4 regions of the Arthrobacter sp. B2I5 genome follow, and region 4 is predicted to be linked to each of the others. Evidence: riboswitches for the same ligand, from Rfam matches in the RefSeq annotation. Region 4 holds a riboswitch; each other region holds the start of a gene.
What was found. A riboswitch is a leader RNA that binds a small molecule or an ion and turns the genes downstream of it on or off. The one in region 4 is predicted to bind thiamine pyrophosphate.

Region 1 (4,278 bases), 150 kb from region 4:
CGGTGCACGGAAGAACGCGAAGAACGCGCCCAAGAAGGCGAAGGCAAAGTCCGGCAACCCGGCCAAGGCTGCCCAGGAGCGCAAGGAGGCGGAAGCCCGCCGTGCCAACGCTGCGAAGGCACTGCCCACCGGCGCCGCCTTTGGCCAGCAGGGCGGCGACTTCGATCCGTCCCAGCTGAACCTCCCCAAGGGATTCGACAAGTTCCTCGGCAAATAAGCACACCCGGCCCAACTAAGTAGCAGCAGATGTCGTTATGAGGGCTCAAAACGACATCTGCTGCTACTTACATGGGATGTCAGCGCCGTGGAATAGGGTTGGGACATGTTCAAGCAGAGGGTAGTGTTCGTGCACGGCGCCGGGACTTTTGGCGCCGCCGCATGGCCGCGCCAGCACGGCATGGCACTGTCCTATGACGCATTGTTCCTCCGCCGGCATGGCTTTGATGCCGTCGCGGAGCCACTTGAGTCCTCCTTCGCCGAGGACACCGCCATTATCCTCAGGTCCCTCGCCGACGATGGCCGCGGCGCCGCCGGTGGGCATGTGGTGGCGCACGCCCAGGGGGCCATCGCAGCCATGATGGCCGCTGTTGAACGTCCGGACCTGGTCTTTTCGTTGACCCTCGTGGAGCCGGCCTGCCTCTCCCTGACGGCAGAGCTCCCCGCCACGGCGGCCCACATCAGCCTCATGCAGCCCCTCTTCGACGTCCGCCAGCAGCTCGGCGACGAAGACTTCCAGCGCGAATTCGTCCGGCGGGTCTTCGCCACCGACCTGCAGCAGTCCGCCACCACGGAGGAAAAGAGGTCCGCCCGCAGGCTGCGGCTCCAGGCCCCCTCGTGGGAGGCGCCGCTGCACATTGTTCCCGGTGTGCCCACGCTGGTCCTGACCGGCGGGTGGGAACCGCTCTACGAGGAGATTGCCGGCTACCTGCGGGAGACCGGTGCCCTGCACCGCGTTGCCGCGGGAGGGCACCGGCCCCATGACTCCCTGGACGGGGACCGGGCCATCCGGCAGTTCATCAGCCAGGTCAGCCGGAGCCAGCCCGCCCGGGCCTCCTAGCTGTCAGCGGGAACCCGGAGTTCCGGCAGGTAGACCTTGCCGCCGGCCGCCAGGAACTCCTCGCTTTTCTCCCGCATCCCCGATGCGGCATTGGCCCGGGCAGCCTGCGCCTCCGCGGAGCCGAACTCGTCCCGGATGTCCTGGCTGATCCGCATCGAGCAAAACTTGGGCCCGCACATGGAACAGAAGTGCGCCGTCTTGGCAGGCTCGGCCGGCAGGGTCTCGTCGTGGAATGCCTCGGCCGTCACCGGGTCAAGGGACAGCGCGAACTGGTCCCGCCAGCGGAACTCGAACCGCGCTTTGGACAATGCGTCGTCCCGTTCGTGCGCCCCCGGGTGGCCCTTGGCCAGGTCCGCTGCATGGGCGGCGATCTTGTAGGTGATCACTCCGGTCTTGACGTCGTCCTTGTTGGGCAGGCCCAGGTGCTCCTTCGGCGTGACGTAGCACAGCATGGCCGTGCCGTACCTGGCAATTTCGGTGGCACCGATTGCGGACGTGATGTGGTCATAGCCGGGAGCAATGTCCGTCACCAGCGGCCCCAGGGTGTAGAACGGCGCCCCTTTGCACAGTTCCTGCTGCCGCTCGACGTTTTCCCGGACCAGGTGGAACGGAACGTGCCCGGGCCCTTCCACCATCACCTGCACGTCGTACTCCCACGCGCGCTGGGTGAGCTCGGCAAGCGTGTCCAGTTCCGCGAACTGGGCGGCGTCGTTGGCGTCCGCCGTGGAACCGGGGCGCAGGCCGTCGCCCAGGGAGAAGGCAACGTCGTACTTCGCGAAAATTTCGCACAGCTCGTCAAAGTGCGTGTAGAGGAAGTTCTCCTGGTGGTGGGCCAGGCACCAGCCGGCCATGATGGAGCCGCCGCGCGAGACGATGCCCGTCACCCGGTCGGCGGTCAGCGGCACATAGCGAAGCAGGACCCCGGCGTGGATGGTCATGTAGTCCACGCCCTGCTCACACTGTTCAATCACGGTGTCGCGGAAGATTTCCCAGGTGAGGGCATTGGCCTCGCCGTTTACTTTTTCCAGGGCCTGGTAGATGGGCACGGTGCCGATGGGAACGGGGGAGTTGCGGATGATCCATTCCCGCGTGGTGTGGATATCGTCCCCGGTGGACAGGTCCATCACGGTGTCCGCTCCCCACTGCGTTGCCCACTGCAGCTTGTCCACCTCCTCCGCGATGGAGCTGGTCACCGCCGAGTTGCCGATGTTGGCGTTGATCTTCACCAGGAAGGCCTTGCCGATGATCATCGGCTCGGACTCCGGATGGTTGATGTTGCTAGGAATGATGGCGCGGCCGGCAGCCAGTTCGTCCCGGACCAACTCCACGTCGCAGTTCTCGCGCAGCGCCACGAAACGCATCTCCTGCGTGATGATTCCCTGCCGGGCATAGTGCATCTGGGTCACCGTCCGGCCGTCGACGGCGCGGCGGGGCACCGGCTGCGCGCCCTTCCACTCCGCCGAGGCAGCACCACGTCGCACGGCCGAGCGGCCGTCGTCGAGCAGGTTGCGTTCCCTGCCGCTGTACGCCTCGGTGTCCCCGCGCGCCGCGATCCACTCCGCGCGGAAGGGCTGCAGGCCGCGGACGGGGTCGCTTCCCGGCCCGGCGGTCCGGTAGGTCCGGAAAGGTGCGTTCGGCTGCCCGTTGGGTGACGGCTCCAGGGCAATTTCCGTGACGGGTACGTGGATTCCGGACGCGGTGTCGTCGATGAACGCCAGTGAATGCGACGCCAGGGACTGCGTCACCTGTGGCCCGGATTCTGCGGCGGACCTCCCGGTGGACGGCAGGTGGGCAGGGTTCAACTGGGTGTTTTGTGTACTCAAGGGAATACTCACTTCCTTCGCCGGCATTACCCGGACAGGTTCAACGGTCGCAGGCTGCGTCAGCCCGATCTCAGCCCCTGCAAGGGCACCCGTGTGGTCAGGAAAGAAGCTACCACAGGGGCCCCGAAGAGCCTTGTCACATTTGCGGGTGCTAGCCTGACCGGGCATCGAAAGGAAGCCCGATGGCAGAGATCATTTACTTTCGCGGACCCGTCCTCACCGCACCGGACCGGGTCCGCCATGGACTTTGGTCGGTGGACGGCAAGCTCACGTTCAACCGGCCTGGTGCCGTTCCGGGGCGGGTGTTCGACGGCTGGGTGCTGCCAGGGTTCGCTGACGCCCACTGCCACATTGGACTGGGTCCCGCCGGACCGGTGGAACCCGCAGTGGCCCGGGACCAGGCGCTGGCCGACCTCAACGCCGGAACCCTGCTGGTCCGCGATGCCGGCTCACCTGCCGATACACGCTGGATGCAGGGCGGCCGGGACTTCCCGGTGCTGATCCGAGCCGGGCGCCACGTGGCCCGCACGCGCCGCTACCTGCGCGGCTTCGCGGAGGAGGTTGAGCCCGAAGGCCTTGTGGAGGCCGTGCGGAAACAGGCGCGCGACGGCGACGGCTGGGTCAAACTGGTGGGGGACTGGATCGACCGCAGCGCCGGTGACCTCGCTCCCTCCTTTCCTGCCGCCGTCGTGCGTGATGCCGTCCGGGCCGCCCATGACGAAGGTGCCCGGGTCACGGCGCATTGCTTCGCGGAGGACAGCCTGGACCAGATGCTGGACGCCGGCATCGACTGCATCGAGCACGCCACCGGGCTGCTGCCCCGCCACCTGCCCCGGTTTGTGGAACAGGATGTGCCGATCGTGCCCACCCTCATCAACATCGCCACCTTCCCCGGGATCGCTGCCCAGGCAGACGCCAAGTTCCCGCGCTATGCAGCCCATATGCGCGCCCTCTGGGAACGCAGGCTGGAACGCGTGGCCGAAGCCCATGCCGCCGGAGTGCGCATCTTTGCCGGCACGGATGCCGGCAGCGTGGTCCGCCACGGCAGGATCGCCGACGAGATCCTCGCCCTGCACGGCGCGGGCCTGCCAATGGAGGCCGCCCTGGATGCTGCCTGCTGGGCAGCCCGCACCTGGCTGGGAGCGGACAACCTGGCCGAAGGTGCGCGGGCCGACGTCGTGGTGTGCCGGGAAGACCCGCGGGCCGTCCCGGAAACCATCACGGCCCTGGAACATGTGGTGCTGGGCGGCCGCATCATCCGATGAGCAGAATGAACCCGGCACTTGGAATAAATTGAAGCTTCAAGTAATTTTAATGTGTGACAGGCCGCCAACGGGACGGTCGCCAATACAAGGAGCCTTCAATGACCGAAGCAGCCAGCAGCCGGGATCTTCTTCC
Region 2 (4,278 bases), 1.6 Mb from region 4:
AACAGGACTCCCGCATAGCCGCCGGTGGCCACGAGCGCACTGCGGCGGACTCCCAGCGTTCCGGGATAGTCGGCGGACCAGGCGCGGTTGAGCAGCGTCCTGGCCGTGTCCCACCAGGCGTGCCACGGGGAGGGGTCGAAGTAGTTCTGCGGCCGCACCACGTGGGCCGATCCGAGGTGATGGACGACGGCGGCGAGGGCCTCGCGCGTGTAGCGGACGTCGTCGTCGGCAATGACAAGGAACTCCGCCCTGGAGGCGCGCACTCCCGTCATCACGCCGGCCACCTTTCCGTTGTGGGCGCCGCACCCGACGCCGGGGCGGTCCGGGAAAGCGTTCTGGTCCGGGGAACCATCGGGGTCCGGGCAGAGGTGGCGCACCGCGGCGGGGAACGCCGCGCGGTGGCGTTCGAAGAGGCTGGGGGCGGAGCCGTCCACCACGGTGACCGGGATCCAGGCCACGAGGCGCCGGAGGTAGTCCGAAAGGTCAGCCAAGCCGGAGTCCTCACTCCAGCGCAGGGGAAGGATGTACTCCGCCCCGGCCAAGCAGGCGCGCCGGCCCTGGGACACTGTCGGGCCGGCCGTCATGCTGCCGCCGGCACGGCCGCCCGCAGCGATGATGTCCCGGCTTCCCACGAGGACAGGAGGTGGGCGGAGAGCCGGCCGTCGATGGCCATGACCGCCGTCGCCCCGAACAGGACGTCCGCCAGGAGTTCCGGCTCGGCTTCGACGAGGCCGCCGGCGAGGTCGCGGCCGGCGATCTGCTCGTGGACGGCGTCGGCCTCCACGTGCTCGTCGAAGTAGTGCGTGACGTCCGCGCCGAAGCCGTGCCGCCGGAAACCGTTGCCGTAGAACCGGTTGGGCTGGGAGGAGGTCATTTCGTAGATTGCCAGGTGGCCGGTGATGGCGCCGCGGAGCCGCCGGTTCAGTCCGCAAAGGGACATGAGGTTTACCGATGCGAGGGAGACGGCGGGAACGGCATCGACGTAGGCGCCGTAGCTGTCATCGAGGCCCAGGCCGCGCATGGTCCGGGCGAACAGCGCGCTGTGCATCCGCTCGGGGCGGCCGCCGCCGTATTCGTCCGCCTGGATTTCCACCAGGGCCGCTTTGGGCCGTCCGCTGAGGCGCGGGATGGCCCACGTGTGAGGGTCGGCTTCCTTCAGCTGGTACATGGATTTATGGACCAGGAACTCCCTGAGCTGCTCCAGGGTTGCCTTCCGGGCGACGTAGCGGGAGACGCTGGGGCCGGTGTCCATGCCGGCGAGGCCGAACAGGACATCGGCCACCTGGTCACTTGTCATTGGACCGCCTGCGGGCAGTTCGAGCGTTCCAGCGGCCTGCTGTGCGGCGGCGCGGAGGGCAACCTCAAACGGTTCCTCGAGCAGCTGCCGGACCTTGATTAGCGCGGGCTCCCACTCCCAGTGGTCGGAGACGCCGTCCAGCCCGGAGTAATGGAGTTCGTAGAGGCAGAAGAGGGCCAGCTGGATGTCCTCGTCGCCAATAATGTCAGCGGTGCCGGACACCTGCCCTGCCGCCAGGCGGTACAGGGCGTCCAGTTCCGTCCCGGAGGAGTCCGGAGCCTGCGCCAGGACCTCGAACAGGGCGCTGCTGAGGGGGCCTCTGGTTTCCGGGATTCTCATGGTGCTCCTTGGTCTGCGGCGCTGGTGACGGGAACGAACGCGGGACCGCCCATGGTGACTGCCATGCCCTGTCCTCCTCGAAACCCGGGGGAACAATATAGTAAGCATGATTACTAATAAAAGCTAAGCAGTCTTTGTCTATAGGCAGGTTCGCTGGTCCCCCAGCAGCAAGCCGGACAGCGGTCAGTCAGACAGCGTTCAGTCAGACAGGGCCGACCCCAGGATGTCCCGCAGCGCCTCCACCACCAGGTCATGGTCCTGGAGCTGCGGCAATCCGGAGACCGTGACTGTGGCCACCGCGCCCACGCCGGTGACATAAATGGGAAAGGAGCCGCCGTGGGCTGCGTACCGGGACTGGTCGAACCAGGCGTTGTCCTCGATCCGGCCGCCGCCCAGCCGGCCCCGCAGCCCCACCAAAAGGGACGGCACCTCGTACCGGGCGGCAGTGCGCTGCTTGGCCCGGATCCAGTGCCCGTTGTCAGGAGTGGCGCCGGGAAGCGCGACGTGGAACAGGACCTGCTCACCCTTGGTGATGTCGATCGCGATGGGAAGCGACCGCTCCTTGCCCAGTTCCACCAGGAGCAGGCCCAGGTTCAGCGCGTCATCCGCCGAAAAGCCGGGGAAGTGGAGCTCCCGGACCTCCGCCTCGACCCGGGCAACCAGTGCCTCCACCGACCCCTCAGGCTGGGCGTCGGGGGAATCAGGATCGAACCCGGTCACATCCGGTGGAATGGCGCTCATGGCCTTCAATCTACCCCCGCCCGGTGTAAACTTGACCACGCCCGGAAGGGCAATCAAAAGCCTTACCCAACAAAAAGCAACACTACAAACGACAGGGGAGCGCCGCCGTCGGGCATCCTGGCATCCGCCGGGCACCGCAGGTGGGCGCTGAGAGTGCGGACAGCCGCAGACCCTCGAACCTGATCCGGTTAGTACCGGCGCAAGGGAGTCGAGTTCTCAAAGTGTCGCGGCTGCACGGCATCGGGCCATCAGCCGGGTCCACTTTCCCCTCCTGTTTCCCAGGAGGATTCCAATGAGCACTGCAGCAATCAAGAAGACCACCAGTAAGTCCTGGCGCGTCGTGGACATCGTCGTCGCCGCGCTGGTGGCCATCGCCGGCGGCGTTATTTTCTGGGCCTGGTCCCAAGGTGCGGCGGCAGTGTCCGTGCCGATGAACGCCGCCTACCCGCCCCTGACCGGCATCATCGCCGGCGGATGGATGATTCCGGGCGTGCTGGGCATGCTGATCATCCGCAAGCCGGGGGCCGCACTGTTCTGCGAGACCGTGGCCGCCACCGGGGAACTCCTCATGGGCTCCCAGTACGGCGCCTCGGTCCTCTTCTCCGGCTTCGTCCAGGGCCTCGGTGCGGAAATCATCTTCGCCATCTTCGTCTACCGCAAGTTCAACCTGCCCGTATCCCTGCTGGCAGGTGCGGCAGCAGGCCTCTTCTGCGGCCTGAACGACTCCTTTGCGCCGTGGGGCTGGAACATCGCCTACTCCGGCGGTGACAAGCTGGCCTACATCGTCTTCTGCATGATTTCCGGAGCAGTCATTGCCGGTGCCCTGTCCTGGGTGGCCACGCGCGGCCTGGCACGTACAGGAGTGCTGAGCTCCTTCGCCTCGCGCAAGGCTGCCACGGAGCCTGTCTTCTCCTGATGGCAATGGCCCAGGGCACGGCGGTCCGCCCTGCCGCTGTCACCGCCCGCGGCTGGGGCTGGCGGCATGCCGGCAGGGCAAAGCCCGCCGTCCATGCCCTTGACCTGGACATCAGCCCGGGGGAGCGGGTGCTCCTGCTCGGCCCCTCGGGCGCCGGCAAGTCCACGCTCCTGCATGCGCTCGCCGGGGTGCTGGGGGACATTAACGACGACGGCGGCGAGGCGGGGGATGCCGACGAGTCGGGTTCGCTGCTGGTTGACGGCGCCGTGCCCCGCGCCCAGCGCGGGCGTGCCGGACTCATGCAGCAGGACCCCGAGACGCAGGTGGTCCTGTCGCGCGTGGGGGACGACGCCGCCTTCGGTGCCGAGAACCTTGCGGTGCCGCGGGAGGACATCTGGGCGCGGGTGCACGAGGCGCTTGCCGACGTCGGACTCTCCCACCTCCCGCTGGACCACCCGACGTCGGCCCTGTCCGGCGGGCAAAAGCAGCGCCTGGCGCTGGCCGGGATCCTGGCCATGCGCCCGGGCCTGATCCTGCTGGATGAGCCAACCGCCAACCTGGACCCGGACGGCGTGCTGGAAGTCCGCGACGCCGTGGCGCGCTGCCTGGACAAGACCGGGGCCACACTGGTGGTGGTGGAACACCGGGTTTCCGTGTGGAAGGACCTGGTGGACCGGATCGTGGTCCTGCAGCCGGGCTCCGGCGCCAATCCTGCCGTGCTCCTGGATGGGCCGCCGGACCGGGTGCTCACGGAGGCGCGGGCCATGCTCGCCGCAGCCGGTGTGTGGGTCCCCGGCTACGTGCCGGCAACCCGCGCCCGCGCCCTTGTCCCGGCGCCGGGCACGGGAAACCTGCTGCTGGCCGCCGAACAGCTGGGTGTTTCCCGCGAACGTCCCCGCCGCAAGGGCTTCCGGAAGATCCCGCCGGTACCGGTCCAGGAAGGCCTGGCCGCGCAGGTCCGGGCCGGGCAGGCGCTCGCCGTTAC
Region 3 (4,278 bases), 480 kb from region 4:
GCGGCGCTGGTGTGGATCATCCTGATGGCAGCGGGTTTCGGCTACCTGCCCGGCCTGACCTGGCTTCCCTGGGTCCTGCCCATCGTTCTGGGCATTGCTGCCGCCGTCGCCGCCGTCGTCTACCTGGGGCGCACGCGTGCGCGCCACGATGCACAGCAGCTCACGGCGATCCTGCGGCGCTGAGCTTCCATCCTGCCCGCTCCTGCGGCAAGGATTAAACGGCTGTGGCCACCACCCATGCGGTGGTGGCCACGGCCGTTTAAGACGACGGCGGGTGCTTAGAGGAACTCCGCCCGGCCCTCCATTGCCGACGACGCGAGGGCGTGCTCCCTGCGCGGGATGCGCCCGGCCGCCCTGGCCATCCTGCCGGCGATCACCGCGTGCTTGAAGGCTTCGCCCATGAGCACCGGGTTCTGCGCCCGGGTCACGGCCGTGGCCAGCAGCACGGCGTCGCAGCCCAGCTCCATGGCAAGGGCTGCGTCGGACGCGGTACCGATGCCGGCATCCAGGACCACCGGCACCGAGGCCCGGGAAACGATGAGTTCGATGTTGTGCGGGTTCAGGATCCCCAGGCCCGTGCCGATCGGGGCACCCAGCGGCATGACGGCGGCGGCGCCGAGGTTCTCCAGCCGCAGCGCCAGCACGGGATCGTCGTTGGTGTAGGCGAAGACCTTGAAGCCGCGGTTGACGAGCTGTTCGGTGGCCTCGACGAGTTCCACGGCGTCCGGCAGGAGGGTTTGTTCATCCGCGATGACCTCGAGCTTGACCCAGTCGGTCTCCAATGCCTCCCGGGCCAGCTCCGCCGTGAGGACCGCATCCCGGGCGGTGAAGCAGCCGGCGGTGTTGGGCAGGACCCGGATCCCGTGGTCCACCAGCAGCTGGAACAGTGACCCGGTTTCCGCCGTGGAGTAGCGGCGCATGGCCACGGTGGTCAGCGCGGTGCCGGAGGCCAGGAGCGCTGCGCCCAGGCCGTCCAGGCTGGGTGCTCCCCCGGTGCCCATGATGAGCCTGGATCCGAGGGCGACGCCGTCGATCACCAGGGCGTCAGCGGTACCGGCACTTCCTGCGGGGTTGATGGTGCTGGTTTCAGTCATGATGTCAGCCTCCCTGTACTGCTGTGACAAGTTCGATGTCGTCGCCCTCGGCGAGCGCGGTGGCGAACCATTGGCTCCGCGGCACCACCTGGGCGTTATGCGCGACGGCGACACCCAGCTTCCCGCCGTCCGTCGCCTGCCCGTTGTCAGCCAGCGGGCGTCCCGTGACTTGGCTGACCAGCGTGGTGATGGAGGCGCCGTCGGCCACCGTGTGCTGGTTTCCGTTGAGGGTGATGTTCACGCTGTCTCCTTGATGAAAGGGCTTGTTGCTGTTGTGGCTGGCCTGGAGAACCGGTCCGGGCTGAAGGGTGCCCAGCGGGGATCGGCCTTTCCGTCCAGCATCTCCCTGCAGATGCCCGCTGCGGCAGGAGTGAGCAGGACGCCGTGCCGGAAGAACCCGGTGGCAACGATGAGTCCCGGGACATGCCCGGCCCGTTCGCCTGGGGAGGCCGGGGGCGCCAGTACGCGGCCCAGGAGCGGTGCGTTGTCAGGGGTTCCGGGGCGGGCACGGGCAGTGGATTCCAGGAGTTCAAGTTCGGCGACGGCGGGCACCAGCGCCTGGGCGTCCCGCAGCAGCTGGTACACGCCGCCGGCGCTGACGGCATCGGAGAGGGCGTCCTCACGCTGGGTGGCTCCGATCACCACGGTCCCGTCCTGCCGCGGGACAATGTACACGGGAACGCCGTGGACCAGGCCGCGGACCGTAGACGTCACCAGGGGCTGCAGGTGGCGGGGAACGGCAAGGCGGAGAATGTCCCCGTGCACGGGCCGCAACGGCAGCTCAAGGCCGTCCGGCAGGCCTTCAAGTGCCCCGGCCTGCAGCCCGTTCGCCACCACGGTTTCCGTTGCCAGCACCGTGCCGCCGCCGGCCAGGCGGACGCCGGCAACAGCTCCTCCGTCCCACAACAGCCCGGCTGCCCGCTCCGGGACGGCATAGCCGTCCACTGCCCCGGCAACGGCCAGTTCCGGCTTCCCGCCTGCCGCGGCGGCCAGGGCCAGCCGCAGGGCTGCCACCAGGCGCCGGGGGTCCACCTGGTGGTCTGCCGGGGTGTCCAGGGCGCAGGCAATGGCCGGGCTGAGCAGCGGCTCGCGTTTCCGGGCCTCCCGCACGGTGAGGGGTTCCACCACCAGCCCGTTGGCCTGCTGGACCGTACGCAGATCCATCAGTGCACGGCGGTCGGCCGCGTCGGCACCCACGGCGAGTGTCGCCGTCGTCAGGTACCCGGAATCCGCGCCCGTTGCACTGTCCAGGGCGGCGGCGAACCCCGGCCAGCGCGCTGATGCGTCGAGCATCAGTTCCAGGAGGTCTTCCTCCTGGTAGTGCAGTTCGCTGACGGGGGCCAGCATGCCGGCCGCGGCCCAGCTGGCGCCGGTACCCGGTGCGTCGTCGACGAGGACCACGGAGCGGCCGGAACGCTGCGCCTCCCAGGCGATTCCGTGCCCCACCACTCCCCCGCCAATGACCGCAACATCGGCCCGGACGATGAAGGGGCTGGAGGCGCGGGCGGACCCGGGGTGGTTGAAGGGGATACGCATATGGGTTCCTTCCCTACGCCGGCATTACCCGGATCAGGTCAAGCGGTCGGCTCTGACGCCCTCTCAGCCCGGCGCTTTGTGACAGCTGCCGCGGGCTCCCGCAGTACCAGCCCAGTTTAGAGGAACTAGGCTTGCACGCATGAATGTGTCCACCCCATCCTTCCCCGCCGGCCACCGCGCTCCCGCCACCGAAGTTGTCAATTCACGGGACAGCGACGCCCTCAAGGCCGCCCGCCTGTACCTCTGCACCGATGCACGCCGGGACCGCGGCGACTTTGCGGAGTTCGTTGACGCCGCGTTCGCCGGCGGGGTGGACATCATCCAGCTGCGCGACAAGACCATCGAAGCCGCCGAGGAACTGGACCTCCTGGCCGTGCTCAAGGAGACGGCGGTGCGGCACGGCAGGCTGTGGGCAGTCAATGACCGCGCGGACATCGCCGTCCTCTCCGGGGCACCGGTGTTCCACATCGGCCAAAAGGACCTTCCCTTGGCCGCAGCGCGTACGTTGGTCAACGGAAATGCCGCGATCGGGCTCTCGAGCCACACCACGGAGCAGGTGGACGCCGCCCTGGCAGCAGCTGCCGGGCCGGCCGGCCTGGACTATTTCTGCGTGGGTCCGGTGTGGGCCACCCCCACCAAACCCGGCAGGGCCGCCGTCGGACCAGACCTGGTGAAGTACGCCGCGGACGCCTCAGGAAAGGCGGCGGATCCCGTGCCCTGGTTCGCCATTGGCGGCATCGACCACGGAAACGTCCGGCAGGTGGCGGAAGCGGGTGCCTGCAGGATCGTGGTGGTCCGCGCCATCACAGAGGCTCCCGATCCCGCGGCCGCTGCTGCTTCGCTCCTCGACGCGCTGGATGCCGCCGGCGCCTGATGCCATATCCGCGGACTTGGAGCTACGCTGATTTTTGTGTCACATCATCGGCTGGCCCCCAACGTCCATGACCACAGGAACGCCCTGGAAGAGGCGTTGGGCCTGCTGCGGACCGAACTCGAGCTGCCGGGGCCCTACCCCGCTGAAGCCGTGGCGGATGCCCAGGCTGCCGTAGCCGCGCTGAAGCTGCCGTCCTATGACCTGACCGCCGTGGAGTTCGTGACCATCGATCCGGCATCGTCAACGGACCTTGACCAGGCGGTGTTCATCGAACCGGACGCGAACGGCTACCGGGTGCTGTACGCGATCGCCGACGTCCCCGCGTTCGTTGCCCCCGGCGGTCCGCTGGACGCCGAGACCCGGCGCCGCGGCCAGACGTTCTACGCTCCGGACGGCAGGATTCCGCTGCATCCGGAAGTGATCAGCGAGGGGGCAGGAAGCCTGCTGCCCGGGCAGGACTGTTCAGCGTTCGTGTGGGACTTCACGCTCGACGGCGAGGCGTCCGTTTTGTCAGTGGGCGTCAGGCGGGCGCGGGTCCGCAGCCGCGACAAGCTCAGCTACAAGGGTGCGCAGGCAGACCTCGACGCCGGGACTGCCTCCCCGGTGCTGCAGCTGCTCCGGGAGGTGGGCCTGAAACGGGTGGCCCTGGAACGGGAACGCGGAGGGGCAAGCCTCAACATGCCGGAGCAGGAAATTGTCCAGCTGCCCGATGGCGGCTACCGCATTGATGCTGTCCCGCAGCTTGCCGTGGAGGACTGGAACGCGCAGATTTCG
Region 4 (4,278 bases):
GCGCCCGGGGTCAGTGCGAACAGGGTGTCGTCCCCGCCGCGGCCGACGCCGGCGCCCGGGTGGAAGTGGGTGCCGCGCTGGCGGACGATGATTTCGCCTGCGGAAACAACCTGGCCGCCGAAGCGCTTGACGCCGAGGTACTGAGCGTTGGAATCGCGACCGTTGCGAGTGGAGCTCGCGCCCTTTTTATGTGCCATCTGAAATGCCTGCCTCTAAATTCTGGGGAATCTGTTGAAATGCCTGAACACTAACCGGAGGTTAGCTGATGCCGGTGATCTTGACCTTGGTCAGTTCCTGGCGGTGACCCTGGCGCTTCTTGTAGCCGGTCTTGTTCTTGAACTTCTGGATGACAATCTTAGGACCACGCAGGTCCTGGAGGATTTCAGCCGTAACAGTTACCTTGGCCAGGTCGGCGGCGGCGGAGGTGACCTTGTCACCATCAACCAGGAGCAGTGCGGGCAGCTCAATGGTGCTGCCGGCTCCACCGGCGACGCGGTTCAGGGTAACGAAGTCTCCAACGGAAACCTTCTCTTGGCGGCCGCCTGCGCGGACAATCGCGTACACCACTTGGGAACTCACTTCTCTCGACGTTTATAACTAAATTTGCGTGCGGAACCGACTATCAAAAGCCTGGTTTCTCGCTGTGCCTCAACGCCGTGGGGTCATAACCCAAGTGTTGGCGTAAGCACCGAAGATCTAGATTACGCTAATTTTGTCTCCGGCCGCAAATGAGGCTGGTTCCCGGCGGGTTGCTGTGATAGGCACCACAGCTCAGGTCCGGCGTCCGCACCCTGCCCCACCATAGTACCGGCACAGCTGCCGGGCACGGGTCAGGAGTGCAGGCGCGGCGCGTCGAAGAAGTCCACTTCGAGCCGGCAGGACTGCTTGAACGCCGTCACCATCGCGGCCTTCTCCTGGTCTGAAGCCTGCCGTCCGGCCGCATCCACGATTGCGATGGCCTGGCGGGTCGCTTCGGCAAAGCCTTCATCCGCGTAGGTGCGGAGCCAGTCCGCGTAAGCGTGCCCGTCCGGTTCCCCTGACGCCAGGAACCGGGCGTGCAGCGTGGCGCCGACCTCGGCGTAGAGCCAGAAGCAGGGCAGGACGGCGGCGGCGAGGACCGCATAACTGCCCGACGACGACGCTGCGGTCAGGTGGTCCACATAGGACTTGGTGACCGGGCCCAGGCCGTTCGGGGCCGGGCGGGTGCTGAGCCACGAGCGGTGAAGTTCGGTTTCCACTTCAAGGCACTGCTGTGCGGACCGTGCCCAGAACAGCTGCTGGGCCTCCGAAGGGGCCAGGGCGCTGGCCCGTGCCAGCACGCGGGAGTAGCCGTTCAGGTAGAGGGCATCCTGCGCCAGGTAATAGGCAAAGTCCTTTTCGGAAAGATCGCCAGAGGCCAGTCCGTCGATGAAGTCCAGCGCGTAGATGTCGTCGAGGTCCTGGCGGGCTTCGGTCCACAGCCGGGCCGCGAAGCTGCCTTCCGCCGGGACGGGCCGCACGTGGTGGAAGTGGTGCACGGGTCCGTTCCCCTGGCCCACCTCCAGCTGGCCGGAGTTCTCGAGTGCGCCGGCCAGCCAGGGCTTGACGGTCCGCAGCGAGGCCTCCCAGTCACCCAGGCGGGCCTGGACGGTTGCCATGGCGGAGGACAGGGAACATCCGGTGCCGTGGCTGTTGCGCGTGGAAATGCGCTTCCCCTGCACTTCCACCACCTCCTGGACGAGGAGGCCCGCGGTGTTCACCAGCGCGTCCGGGCAGTCCAGGCCTGCGAGGTGGCCGCCTTTAACCAGTACGGTGGCTCCGGTGGCCTCGGCCAGGCGCCTGCCTTGGTCCAGCGCGGCCTCCCAGTTTTGGGCCGGCTCCGTGCCGAGCAGCAGCGCGAGCTCGGGCAGGTTGGGGGTGAGGAGGTGGGCAAGCGGCAGCAGTTCCCGGAGCGCGGCTTCGGCGGTTTCCTGCAGCAGCCGGTCCCCGCTGGTGGCCACCATCACGGGGTCAAGGACAACGACGGCGGGACGGACCATTCCGAGCCACTCGCGGACAGTCCGGATCACCGATTCGTCACCCAGCATGCCGATCTTGACGGCATCAATGCTGATGTCCGCGCTGACCGCGTCCAGCTGCTGGGCCAGGAACGCGGCCGGAGGGACGTGGACGGCCTGCACGCCGCGGGTGTTCTGCGCCGTGAGGGCGGTAATCGCCGCCATGCCGTATCCGCCGTGGGCGGCGATGCTTTTGAGGTCCGCCTGGATCCCGGCTCCCCCGGATGGATCGGAACCGGCGATGGAGAGGACGCGCGGGACGTCGCGGCCCGCGGGAACCCCAGAGGGAACGCCGGGCGCGGTTGGCAGGGGCATGGAAAGGGTCGAAGACAAGAGACATCCCTTCGCCGGTACTAGCCGGACAGGTTCAACGGGTCTGGATCTCAGCCGGCCTTCTGCGCGGCACCCCGTGTCGCTGTCCAGCGTAGCTGCTGGTGCCGACGCGGCGGAAAGGTGACAGCACCTGCCCATGCAGGAAGTCCCCGCACTGTGGTCCATTCCCCCCGAGATTCGGAGGGGAATAGTCCACATGGCGGGGACTTCCTTGGTGGTGCGTTGGTTTTGTCCTGGCTTAGAGCTCCGAGGCGGGGACTCCGACGCCGAGGATGATGGGTTCCGCTGCCGGCTTGGCAGCTTCAGCCTCGGCGGCGTCCTGTGCCTTGGCGGTGTCGGGGGCCTTGGCTGCGTGCGAATGCCCGGCACCCGTGGACTGGACGTTCTCGTGGTGCTGGACAGCTGTCTCGTTGGCTGCGCCCTGGGCACGGCTGGCAGCGCGGTGGCGCCGCGGCCTGCGTTGCCGGGTCTGCTCCAGGGTGTGGTCGGAGTAGTCCTTTTCCGCGGGCGCTTCCACGTTGGCGTGGGTTGCCGCTCCCCCGCCGGCCTGCTGTTGGGGCACTGCCGGTTCGGCTGCCTTCACGGCCTCTGCGGCTTTGGCCGGCGCATCCTCCATGGGTGACGCCGGCTGGCCGAGGTGGGCGAACGCTTCCGCCAGCCGGTCCAAGGTGAGGGCGGGCTTGGGGTGCTGCTCCTCGGCGTGCTCCACGAACGGTAGCGGGACTTCCTCGCCGCCGAAGGTCAGGACAGCTGCGGGGCGTGCGGGGGAATCGGCGTCGTGCTTCTCCTCTGCGGGAACCGGCGCAGGCTCGGCCTGCGGCGCCTGCCGGGTTGCTGCCACCTCATCGTCATGCAGGTGCGCCGCGTGGGCGGCAGCCGCAATGTTCGCCAGGGCAAGCCGGGTGGCCTCTGCCTTGGCGTGCCGCTCAGCATCCGCCGTGTCCGGCACGACGGTGTGGACGTGCACTGCAGGCGCCGGGACAGCCTCGGGCTGCTGGCCGCCGCGTCCGCGCCGCCGTTTGCGCTCGGGACGGACTCCGGGCTGGCCGGCATCGGGCCGCTGTGCGTCGGCGCGGTGGGCTTCCCCGCGGGCTTCGGGGCGGTTGTCCGCGCGCTGGACGTGGTGCTCGGCCGCCACGATGTTGGCACGGCGATGCTCCACGGGATCGTCATGGGTCACTACCCCGCGGCCCGCGCACGCCTCGCACTGCTCGCCGAAGACTTCCAGCAGGCCCGTGCCCATCCGCTTGCGGGTCATCTGGACCAGGCCCAGCGACGTGACCTCGGCAACCTGGTGCTTGGTCCGGTCGCGGCCCAGGCATTCCACCAGGCGGCGCAGGACCAGGTCGCGGTTGGATTCGAGCACCATGTCGATGAAGTCGATCACGATGATGCCGCCAATGTCGCGCAGCCGCAGCTGGCGCACCACTTCCTCGGCAGCTTCCAGGTTGTTCTTGGTGACGGTTTCCTCGAGGTTGCCGCCGCTGCCGGTGAACTTGCCGGTGTTGACGTCCACCACGGTCATGGCCTCGGTGCGGTCGATCACCAGGGAGCCGCCGGAGGGCAGGAAGACCTTGCGCTCAAGGGCCTTGTGGATCTGCTCGTCAATGCGCCAGGCGGAGAAAATGTCCTGGTCCTTGGTCCACTTCTCCAGGCGTCCCACCAGGTCCGGTGCCACGTAGGTGACGTAGGCCTCGATGGTGTCCCAGGCTTCCTCACCGGACACGATGAGCTTGGAGAAGTCCTCGTTGAAGACGTCGCGGACCACCTTGATGGTCAGGTCGGGTTCGCCGTAGAGCAGTTCGGGCGCCAGGATCTTGGTGGACGCGGACTGGCTTTCGATACCTTCCCACTGGGCGCGCAGCCGGTTGATGTCGTGCGTCAGCTCTTCCTCGGATGCGCCTTCCGC

Region 1: linked by a shared signal. The riboswitch ahead of thiC (phosphomethylpyrimidine synthase ThiC) and the one ahead of thiD (bifunctional hydroxymethylpyrimidine kinase/phosphomethylpyrimidine kinase) in region 4 are both predicted to bind thiamine pyrophosphate.
Region 2: linked by a shared signal. The riboswitch ahead of QFZ60_RS00520 (ECF transporter S component) and the one ahead of thiD (bifunctional hydroxymethylpyrimidine kinase/phosphomethylpyrimidine kinase) in region 4 are both predicted to bind thiamine pyrophosphate.
Region 3: linked by a shared signal. The riboswitch ahead of thiO (glycine oxidase ThiO) and the one ahead of thiD (bifunctional hydroxymethylpyrimidine kinase/phosphomethylpyrimidine kinase) in region 4 are both predicted to bind thiamine pyrophosphate.

The regions. Positions count from the first base shown of each region.
Region 1 covers NZ_JAUSYF010000001.1:1,595,987-1,600,264, forward strand. The annotation lists gene ffh (signal recognition particle protein) at 1-217, shown strand, start outside; gene QFZ60_RS07530 (alpha/beta fold hydrolase) at 323-1,057, shown strand; gene thiC (phosphomethylpyrimidine synthase ThiC) at 1,054-2,880, opposite strand; TPP riboswitch at 2,876-2,983, opposite strand; gene QFZ60_RS07540 (amidohydrolase family protein) at 3,063-4,145, shown strand; gene QFZ60_RS07545 (VOC family protein) at 4,244-4,278, shown strand, end outside.
Region 2 covers NZ_JAUSYF010000001.1:120,669-124,946, forward strand. The annotation lists gene QFZ60_RS00505 (glycosyltransferase family 2 protein) at 1-632, opposite strand, end outside; gene QFZ60_RS00510 (iron-containing redox enzyme family protein) at 581-1,636, opposite strand; gene QFZ60_RS00515 (heme-degrading domain-containing protein) at 1,835-2,377, opposite strand; TPP riboswitch at 2,461-2,601, shown strand; gene QFZ60_RS00520 (ECF transporter S component) at 2,670-3,293, shown strand; gene QFZ60_RS00525 (ABC transporter ATP-binding protein) at 3,293-4,278, shown strand, end outside.
Region 3 covers NZ_JAUSYF010000001.1:1,256,800-1,261,077, reverse strand. The annotation lists gene QFZ60_RS06070 (hypothetical protein) at 1-183, shown strand, start outside; gene QFZ60_RS06065 (thiazole synthase) at 279-1,094, opposite strand; gene thiS (sulfur carrier protein ThiS) at 1,099-1,335, opposite strand; gene thiO (glycine oxidase ThiO) at 1,332-2,630, opposite strand; TPP riboswitch at 2,623-2,742, opposite strand; gene thiE (thiamine phosphate synthase) at 2,770-3,504, shown strand; gene QFZ60_RS06045 (RNB domain-containing ribonuclease) at 3,541-4,278, shown strand, end outside.
Region 4 covers NZ_JAUSYF010000001.1:1,741,549-1,745,826, reverse strand. The annotation lists gene rpmA (50S ribosomal protein L27) at 1-197, opposite strand, end outside; gene rplU (50S ribosomal protein L21) at 259-567, opposite strand; gene thiD (bifunctional hydroxymethylpyrimidine kinase/phosphomethylpyrimidine kinase) at 831-2,351, opposite strand; TPP riboswitch at 2,359-2,456, opposite strand; partial or broken gene QFZ60_RS08375 (Rne/Rng family ribonuclease) at 2,608-4,278, opposite strand, start outside.